2 regions of the Acidiphilium sp. 34-64-41 genome follow, and region 2 is predicted to be linked to the other one. Evidence: predicted binding sites of a transcription regulator. Region 2 holds the regulator's gene; the other holds the start of a gene.
The links. The regulator LexA, encoded in region 2, represses DNA repair genes until DNA is damaged. The targets are predictions, from matches to a motif close to TGTTCTANNTANGTTC.

Region 1 (4,350 bases), on a different contig from region 2:
ACCGGCTTCCTGCCGCATCTCGACGAAGGCGGCTTCGTGCTGAACTACCAGACGCTGCCAGGCACCTCGCTCGCCGAATCGGTCCACGAAGTCGATGAAATCGAAGCCATCCTCCGCGCCGACCCCGCCGTCGCCACCTTCTCCCGCCGCACCGGCGCCGGCCTCGGCGGCGACCTCAACGAGCCCTACCAGGGCGATATTTTCGTCGAACTCAAACCGCTCGCCGACCGTCCGCTGATCTGGCCGGTGATGGACCGCATCCGCGCCAAAATCGAAGCCAAGGTCCCCGGCGTCGATTTCGACGTCTCGCAAATGCTGAGCGACCTGCTGGGCGACCTCACCGGCGTGCCGCAACCGATCGAAATCAAGCTGCACGGCGACCCCGCGCAACTCGTCGCCACCGCCCACAAGGTCGGCGCCGCGATCGGCCATATCAAAGGCGTCGTCTCGGTGTTCGACGGCGTCACCCTCGCGGGCGACGCGGTGGACATCCACGTCGATGACGCCCGCGCCGCCATGCTCGGGCTCGACCCCGATCAAGTCCGCCAGACCCTGCAAACCGCACTCACCGGCAGCATCGTCACCGCCCTGCCGGGCCAGTATCGCTTCACCGATGTCAGGCTCACCCTGCCGGCCGCCGCCAAGCAGGACATGGGCGCGCTCGCCCGCATCCCGGTCGCCACCGCCAGCGGCGCCCTGGTGCCGATGGGCGATTTCGCGACCTTCAAAGTGGTCTCCGGCCAGCCCGAAATCGACCGCGAAAACCTCCAGCAGATCGTCGCGATCACCGGGCGGATCAGCGGCCGCGGCATCGGCGGCGTCATCACCGACGTCCGCAAAACCCTCGCCAAACCCGGCCTGCTGCCGAGCGGCATGCACTACACCCTCGGCGGCCTCTACAAACAGCAGCAGATCGCCTTCGCCGGCCTCGCCAAAGTGTTCATCGCCGCCATCGCCGCCGAATTCATCCTGCTGCTGTTTCTCTACCGCAGCTTCATCATCGCCGGCGCCATCCTGTTCACCGCCCTGCTCGCCAGCCTCGCCGTATTCATCGGCCTGTTCATCTCCGGCGTGCAGCTCAACATCACCGCCCTGATGGGCATGACCATGATCGTCGGTCTGGCGACCGAAATGGCGATCTTCTACGTCTCGGAATACCAATCGCTCGCCGAACACAACGACCCGCGCGAATCCCTGATCATCGCCAGCCGCAACCGCCTCCGCCCGATCGCGATGACCACGCTCGCCGCCATCCTCACCCTGCTGCCGCTCGCTTTCGCGATCGGCGAGGGCTCGGGCATGCAGCAACCGCTCGCCATCGCGATCATTTCCGGCTTCATCGTGCAGTTCCCGCTGGTGCTGTTCGCCCTGCCGGTCCTGCTGAAACTATCGCTCCGCCGCACCGGTTGACCGGCGCGGCGTCACGCGGACGCTCCGGATCAGAATGGAATTTCATCATCCAGATCATGGCCGCCCCGGCCGGAATCCCAGCCGCTGCCGCCACCGGCCGGGCTGCGCGCGGGCGCCGCACCACCCCCCCCACCGTAACTGCCGCCACCGCCCGCCGCCATGCCGCCGCCCGCACCACCGGCCGGCCGATCGAGCAGCACCATCTCCGCACCAAACCGTCCCAGCATCACCTCGGTGGTGAATTTCTCCTGGCCCGATTGATCGGTCCATTTGCGGGTCTGCAATTTACCCTCCAAATACACCTTGGAGCCTTTTTTCAGATATTTTTCCGCAACCTCGGCCAACCGGTCGTTCATGATCACCACGCGGTGCCACTCGGTCCGCTCCTGGCGCTCACCGCTCGCCTTGTCGTTCCACGATTCCGAAGTCGCAAGCGCAAGATTGACGACTTTCATACCGGACTGCGTCGATCGCACCTCCGGGTCCTTGCCCAGATTGCCGACCAGCGTCACCTTGTTCACACTACCTGCCATCGTCGATCCCCTATCGTGTTCAGTCTGTCATCCGTGTCACTGGCGCTCAGGCGCGTCAAGGATCGAGCAAGGTCTTCTTTTTCATGAACAAAAAAGCAGCAAAAAAAACTTCGATCCTCATGAGACGACGTCAACGAAACCGCCCATACCCCAGATAACAAAAGTTTTTTGCTTCTTTTTTCCAAAAAAGAAGCGCTTGCTTACGTCGCCTTGTCACGCCTGAACCCCGCCATCCAGCCCCTTCCCACAACCATGATTTGACGCCATATCTACCATGAACATATCGGAAACAAAAGCATGACCGGGTCGGGCTTCATCGTCGTGCGCGGAGCGCGCGAACATAATCTGAAAAACGTCGACGTCCGCATCCCGCGCGACAAACTCACCGTGATCACCGGCCTGTCCGGCTCCGGCAAATCCTCCCTCGCGTTCGATACCATCTACGCCGAAGGCCAGCGCCGCTACGTCGAAAGCCTCTCCGCCTACGCCCGCCAGTTCCTCGAACTGATGGGCAAGCCCGATGTCGACAGTATCGAGGGTCTGTCCCCCGCCATCTCGATCGAACAGAAAACCACCTCGAAAAACCCGCGCTCCACCGTCGGCACCGTCACCGAAATCCACGACTACATGCGCCTGCTCTGGGCCCGCGTCGGCGTGCCCTATTCCCCGGCAACGGGCCTGCCGATCGAGGCGCAAACCGTCAGCCAGATGGTCGACCGCGTCATGACCATGCCCGAAGCCACCCGCCTGCTCCTGCTCGCCCCCGTGGTGCGCGACCGCAAGGGCGAATACCGCAAGGAGCTCGCCGAACTCCAGCGCCGCGGCTTCACCCGCGTGAAAATCGACGGCAAACTCTACGAAATCGCCGACGTCCCCGCGCTGAACAAAAAAATCAAGCACGAAATCGAAGCGGTGGTCGACCGCGTCGTGGTCAAGGACGGCATCGAACAACGCCTCGCCGACAGTTTCGAAACCGCGCTCAGCATGTCCGACGGCATCGTCTACGCCGAAAACGCCGACACGAACGAACGCACCGTGTTCTCCGCCCGCTTCGCCTGCCCGGTCTCCGGCTTCACCATCGAGGAGATCGAGCCCCGCCTGTTCAGCTTCAACTCCCCCCACGGCGCCTGCCCGGACTGCGCCGGCCTCGGCACCGAAACCTTCTTCGACCCCCATCTGATCGTGCCGGACGAAACCAAATCCCTCGCCCAACAAGCCATCGCCCCCTGGGCCAACGCCCAATCCCCCTATTACGACCAGACCCTGACCAGCCTCGCCAAATTCTTCAAGGTCAAAATGTCGACCGCCTGGGAAGACCTGCCACAAAAAGTCCGCGACGCGATCCTGTACGGGGCAGGGGAGTCCGAAATCGAATTCCAATACAAGGACGGCGTGCGCGCCTATGGCGTCAGCAAATCCTTCGAAGGCGTCGTCCGCAACCTCGAACGCCGCCTGCGCGAGACCGACAGCGTCTGGGTCCGCGAGGAACTCTCCCGCTACCAGGCCGACCGCCCCTGCAAAACCTGCCACGGCGCCCGCCTCCGCCCGCAGGCGCTGGCCGTGAAAATCGACGGTGAAACCATCGCTGGCGTTTCCGACCTCTCGATCAAGGACGCCCGCAACTGGTTCGGCCGCACCCTCGAAACCCTCACCCCGCAGCGCCAGGAAATCGCGCGCCGCATCCTGCGCGAAATCACCGAACGCCTGCAATTCCTGGTCGATGTCGGGCTCGACTATCTCTCCCTCGCGCGCGGCTCCGCCACCCTGTCCGGCGGCGAAAGCCAGCGCATCCGCCTCGCCAGCCAGATCGGATCGGGCCTCACCGGCGTGCTCTACGTGCTCGACGAACCCTCGATCGGCCTGCACCAGCGCGACAACGAACGCCTGCTCGGCACGCTGCGCCGCCTGCGCGACCTCGGCAACACGGTCTTGGTGGTCGAACACGATGAAGACGCCATCCGCACCGCCGACCACGTGATCGACATGGGCCCGCTCGCCGGCATCCACGGCGGCGAACTCGTCGCCGAAGGCACAATCGCCGAAATCGCCGCCAACCCCCGCTCCCTCACCGGCGATTTCCTCTCCGGCCGCCGCGGCATCGCCATCCCCGCCCAACGCCGCCCGATCGACCCCGCCCGCATGCTCAGCCTGATCGGCGCGCGCGGCAACAACCTCAAAAACGTCACCGGCGCCTTCCCGCTGGGCGTCTTCACCTGCATCACCGGCGTCTCCGGCGGCGGCAAATCCACTTTGGTGATCGACACGCTCTATAAAGCCGTCTCCCGCCGTCTGATGGGCTCCGGCCAGGTGCCCGCCGCCTACGACCGCATCGACGGCCTCGACCAGCTCGATAAAATCATCGAAATCGACCAATCCCCGATCGGCCGCACCCCCCGCTCCAACCCCG
Region 2 (4,350 bases):
ATTGCCTCGGCCTGTGGAACGATGCGCAGGAGGCGTTCATGACCAGGCTCGCCACCTTGATCAGCTATGGCGGCGCCATCCCGGCGATCCAGATCGCCCATGCCGGGCGCAAGGCCAGCACGGTCGCCCCATGGGAGGGTGAACGGCACATCGCGCCCGATGCGCAAGGCGGCTGGCTGCCCGCCGCACCCAGCGCGATCCCCTACGCGCCGGATCGGCCGAACCCGCACGCCATGACCGAGAGCGATATCGCGACCACCATCCGCCAGTTTGCCGAGACCGCCGCGCGGGCTTACCGCGCCGGGTTCAAGATCGTCGAACTTCATGCCGCCCACGGCTATCTGCTGCATGAATTTCTTTCACCGATCAGCAATCACCGCACCGATCGCTACGGTGGCGACCTGGCAGCGCGTGCGCGCCTGTTGATGGAGGTGCTGGATGCGGTCCGCGCGGCCTGGCCGGTCGACCTGCCGGTATTCGTCCGCCTGTCCTGCACGGACTGGATCGAGGGCGGCCACACGATCGAGGATTCCGTGACGCTGGCGCGCTGGCTGCGCGAGCGTGGCGACGTCGACCTGATCGATTGTTCGAGCGCGGGCATCGCGCCGCAGCAGAAGATCGCCTCGGTCCATCCCGGCTATCAGGTTCCGTTCGCCGAGCGCATCCGCCGCGAAGCCGGCATTGCGACCGGGGCGGTCGGCATGATTCGCGAACCGGAACTTGCCGCCGAAATCATCGCCAACGAGCGGGCGGACCTCGTGTTCCTCGCCCGCGCGCTGCTGGCGGACCCGGCCTGGCCCAACCGTGCCGCCAGCCACTTCGGGCTCAAACCCGAGTTGGTGCCACAATATCAGCGCGCGCTGATCTAGCGCATGACGATTTGACGCCGCGCGCCAAAACAGGAACAAAACGCGATTATTCCGGCAATACCCCCTTGACGCGGCGCGGAATCGCTACCTAGAACATCGTGTTAGCGTTTTGTTCCAGAACGCGTCAGACCGAAACGAGGGATCGATGCTTACCCGCAAGCAACACGAACTGCTGGTGTTTATCGACCAGCATCTGCGCCGCACCGGTTGTTCGCCGAGTTTCGAGGAGATGAAGGACGGGCTCGATCTGAAGTCGAAATCCGGCATTCATCGTCTGATCGGTGCGCTGGAGGAACGCGGCTTCCTGCGCCGGCACAAGCATCGTGCGCGTGCGCTTGAAGTGATCCGGCTGCCGGCGGACAGCGTGCCAAACGAACGTGCGCCCGAACGCGCCTCGGAGCGCGCACCCGAGCGTGTCATCGACCAGAAATTCGCACCCAACGTTATCCGCGGCGATTTTTCCGGCCGCTTTCAGGGTGCGCGCGCCGCCGCCGAAGTCGCGGCGATCAGCCTGCCGCTTTATGGCCGGATCGCCGCCGGCCAGCCGATCGAGGCCTTGCGCGAGCATCAGATGGAAATCGAGGTTCCGATCGCGCTGATCGGCCAGGGCGATCATTACGCGCTGGAGGTGGCTGGCGATTCGATGATCGAGGCCGGCATTCTCGACGGCGACACCGCGATTATCCGCAAGGGCGAAACCGCCGAAAACGGGCAGATCGTGGTGGCGCTGGTCGATGACAACGAAGTGACGCTGAAGCGTCTGCGCCGGCGCGGCAACTCGACCGCGTTGGAACCGGCCAACGCACGGCATGAAACCCGCATTTTTCCCGCCGAACGGGTCAAGGTGCAGGGCTGCCTGGTTGCGCTGATGCGCCGATATTAGTCGGGCAGGGCCGGTCCCCCCTTTGACCTGACGGGCCTGCCACCCGATATGGGACGAATGGCGGTATGGGGTAAGGTTATCGGCGGCGTCGCCGGCTTCGCGTTCGGCGGGCCGATCGGTGCGATTGCGGGCGCGGCGCTTGGCCATGCGGCCGACACCGGCGATCTCGGTTCGCTGGGCGCGCGGGTCGGCCGGGTATTGCCGCTCGACTCCGCCCGGTTTGCCGCCATGCTGGGGCGGCGTGAGCAGGTGTTCGCGATCGCGGTGACCGTGCTTGCCGCCAAGCTTGCCAAATGCGACGGCCCGGTCAATCGCGCCGAGATCGATGCGTTCAAGCGCCAGTTCCGCATCGAAGACGCTGCGGTGCCGATGATCGGGCGGCTGTTCGATCAGGCGCGGGACGATGCCTCCGGCTTTGAGCCCTATGCGCGGCAGTTGGCCGAAAGCTTCGCGGACAATCGGCTCGCACTTGAACAGGTGTTCGGCGCCCTGCACGCGATCGCCCGCGCCGATGCGCCGCTCAACGGCCGCGAGGCGGACGTGCTGACCCGGATCGGGGTGGCTTTCGGCCTCGACGAAGCCGCCCGCAATCGGGCCGCCAACCCCTCATCCTTCGCGCAATCCGACGGCGATCCCTACGAGGTGCTCGGCATCGCCAGGACCGCGAGCAACGAAACCATCCGCGCCCATTGGAAGCAGCTGATGCGCGAAAACCACCCCGACCAGTTGGCTGCCCGCGGCGTTCCGGCGGAATTCGCCGCGCGCGCGACCGATCGCGTTGCCCGGATCAATGCCGCCTGGGACGACATCAAGCGCGAGCGGGGTCTGTGACCTCACCCAACCAGGACGACCGTCCGCCCGGCGCGCCGATCGATCATCTGGTACTCCACTACACCGGGATGCGCAGTGCCGCGGATGCCATTGCGCGGCTCTGCGACCCTGCCGCCAAGGTTTCGTCGCATTACGTCATCGAGGAAGATGGCACGGTCCATCAACTCGTGCCGGAAACACGCCGCGCCTGGCACGCCGGCATCAGTTTCTGGCGCGGGCGGCGCACTCTGAACGATTGCTCGATCGGCCTCGAAATCGTCAACCCGGGCCATGAGTGGGGCTATCGCGCCTTTCCGCCCGCGCAGATCGCCGCCGTCATCACGCTCGCCCAGGGCATCCTGGCGCGCCACCCGATTCCGGGCGCGCACGTCGTCGCGCATTCCGACATCGCGGCCGATCGCAAGCAGGACCCTGGTGAATTGTTCCCCTGGCGGCACCTCGCCACGCACGGGATCGGCCTGTGGACCGACGAATTCGCCGCGCCGTCCGACCCGCTCGGGGCACTGACCGCGATCGGGTATGATCCGGGGCTTGATCCGGTTGTTTCGATCACCGCGTTTCAACGGCGATTCTGGCCGTCATGCTGCGATGGCGTGATGGATGAGGCGACGGCCGGGCGGATTGGGGCGGTTGCTGGAGTGTTTGCTAAGGGGAGGTAAGGAAGCGCTTCTTTTTTGAAAAAAAGAAGCAAAAAACTTTCTGACTCGGGGGCACGGGCGTTTTCAAGGGCACGGGCCCAAATTAACAAAGTTTTTTTTGCTTCTTTTTTGTTCACAAAAAAGAAGATCCTTCCCTGTCCTTCCCTACCCTCCCATCCCCCCGAACCTTGCATTTCTATATAAAAACTATATAAAAATCCCCGAAACCCGGAGCACAGCCATGGCCGTTACCAGTTTCGAAGTCGACCAGCATACCGCCGAAGCGATATCGGAACTGCGCGGGCTGTTCGGGGTCAAGACCAATGCCGCGGTGATCCGGCGGGCGCTCGCTCTGGCCCAGGTGATCAGCCGTGAGGCGGCGGCGGACCATACCATCACAGTCAGCGGCAGGGCTGAGCCGGTCCGCATCGTGCTCAACGGGTAGGCACGGCGCCGGCGATGAGCGGCACGTCGCCAGGATTGTCGCCGGCGGTCCAGCTCGAGGATGTCGAACGCGGCCTGTCGGTCAAGGATCGGATCGCGCTCGGCGATGCTTCGATCCGGCGGCAGATCGCGATCGTGATCATGGCGCTGTTCGCGATCACCAACGTGCTTTCGGTCATCTTCATCGGCGTGCTTTATTATTTCGATCAGCGCGACATCGCTGATCACCTGATTCCGGCGACCGCGCGGGTGATTACGCCATCGGTCGTGATGAGCCTGCTCGGTGCCACGACCGTGCAGCTCGGCGCCATCGCGGTGATCATGGCGCGCGGCATTTTCAACGTGCCCATTGACCAGCCTTACCCGATCGTCGAAGAGACCTGAGCCAGACGGTTGGACGGCCGCCGTTCCGGGCAACCGGGGCGGAGGAAAGTCCGGGCTCCACGGAAACACGGTGCCGGTTAACGACCGGCGGGGGCGACCCCAGGGACAGTGCCACAGAAAACAAACCGCCCGCGCGTGCAAACCCGCGGGCAAGGGTGAAACGGTGCGGTAAGAGCGCACCGCGCCTCCGGTAACGTAGGCGGCAGGGTAAACCCCACCGGGAGCAAGACCGAATAGGGGTGGCCGGCGGCGTGAGCGATCATGGCCGCAGGGATGTTTTCGACCCGTCACCCGGGTTGGT

Region 1: a site for LexA is predicted at 2,220-2,235, ahead of uvrA (excinuclease ABC subunit UvrA). Genes of this name have one in related genera too.

What each region holds. Positions count from the first base shown of each region.
Region 1 is NZ_NCJX01000009.1:2,687-7,036, reverse strand. Features, by position in the region: gene B7X49_RS02625 (efflux RND transporter permease subunit) at 1-1,410, shown strand, start outside; gene ssb (single-stranded DNA-binding protein) at 1,440-1,943, opposite strand; gene uvrA (excinuclease ABC subunit UvrA) at 2,241-4,350, shown strand, end outside.
Region 2 is NZ_NCJX01000039.1:31,089-35,438, forward strand. Features, by position in the region: gene B7X49_RS09945 (NADH:flavin oxidoreductase/NADH oxidase) at 1-869, shown strand, start outside; gene lexA (transcriptional repressor LexA) at 1,015-1,752, shown strand; gene B7X49_RS09955 (TerB family tellurite resistance protein) at 1,810-2,583, shown strand; gene B7X49_RS09960 (N-acetylmuramoyl-L-alanine amidase) at 2,580-3,242, shown strand; gene B7X49_RS09965 (hypothetical protein) at 3,463-3,666, shown strand; gene B7X49_RS09970 (hypothetical protein) at 3,681-4,049, shown strand; RNA gene rnpB (RNase P RNA component class A) at 4,051-4,350, shown strand, end outside.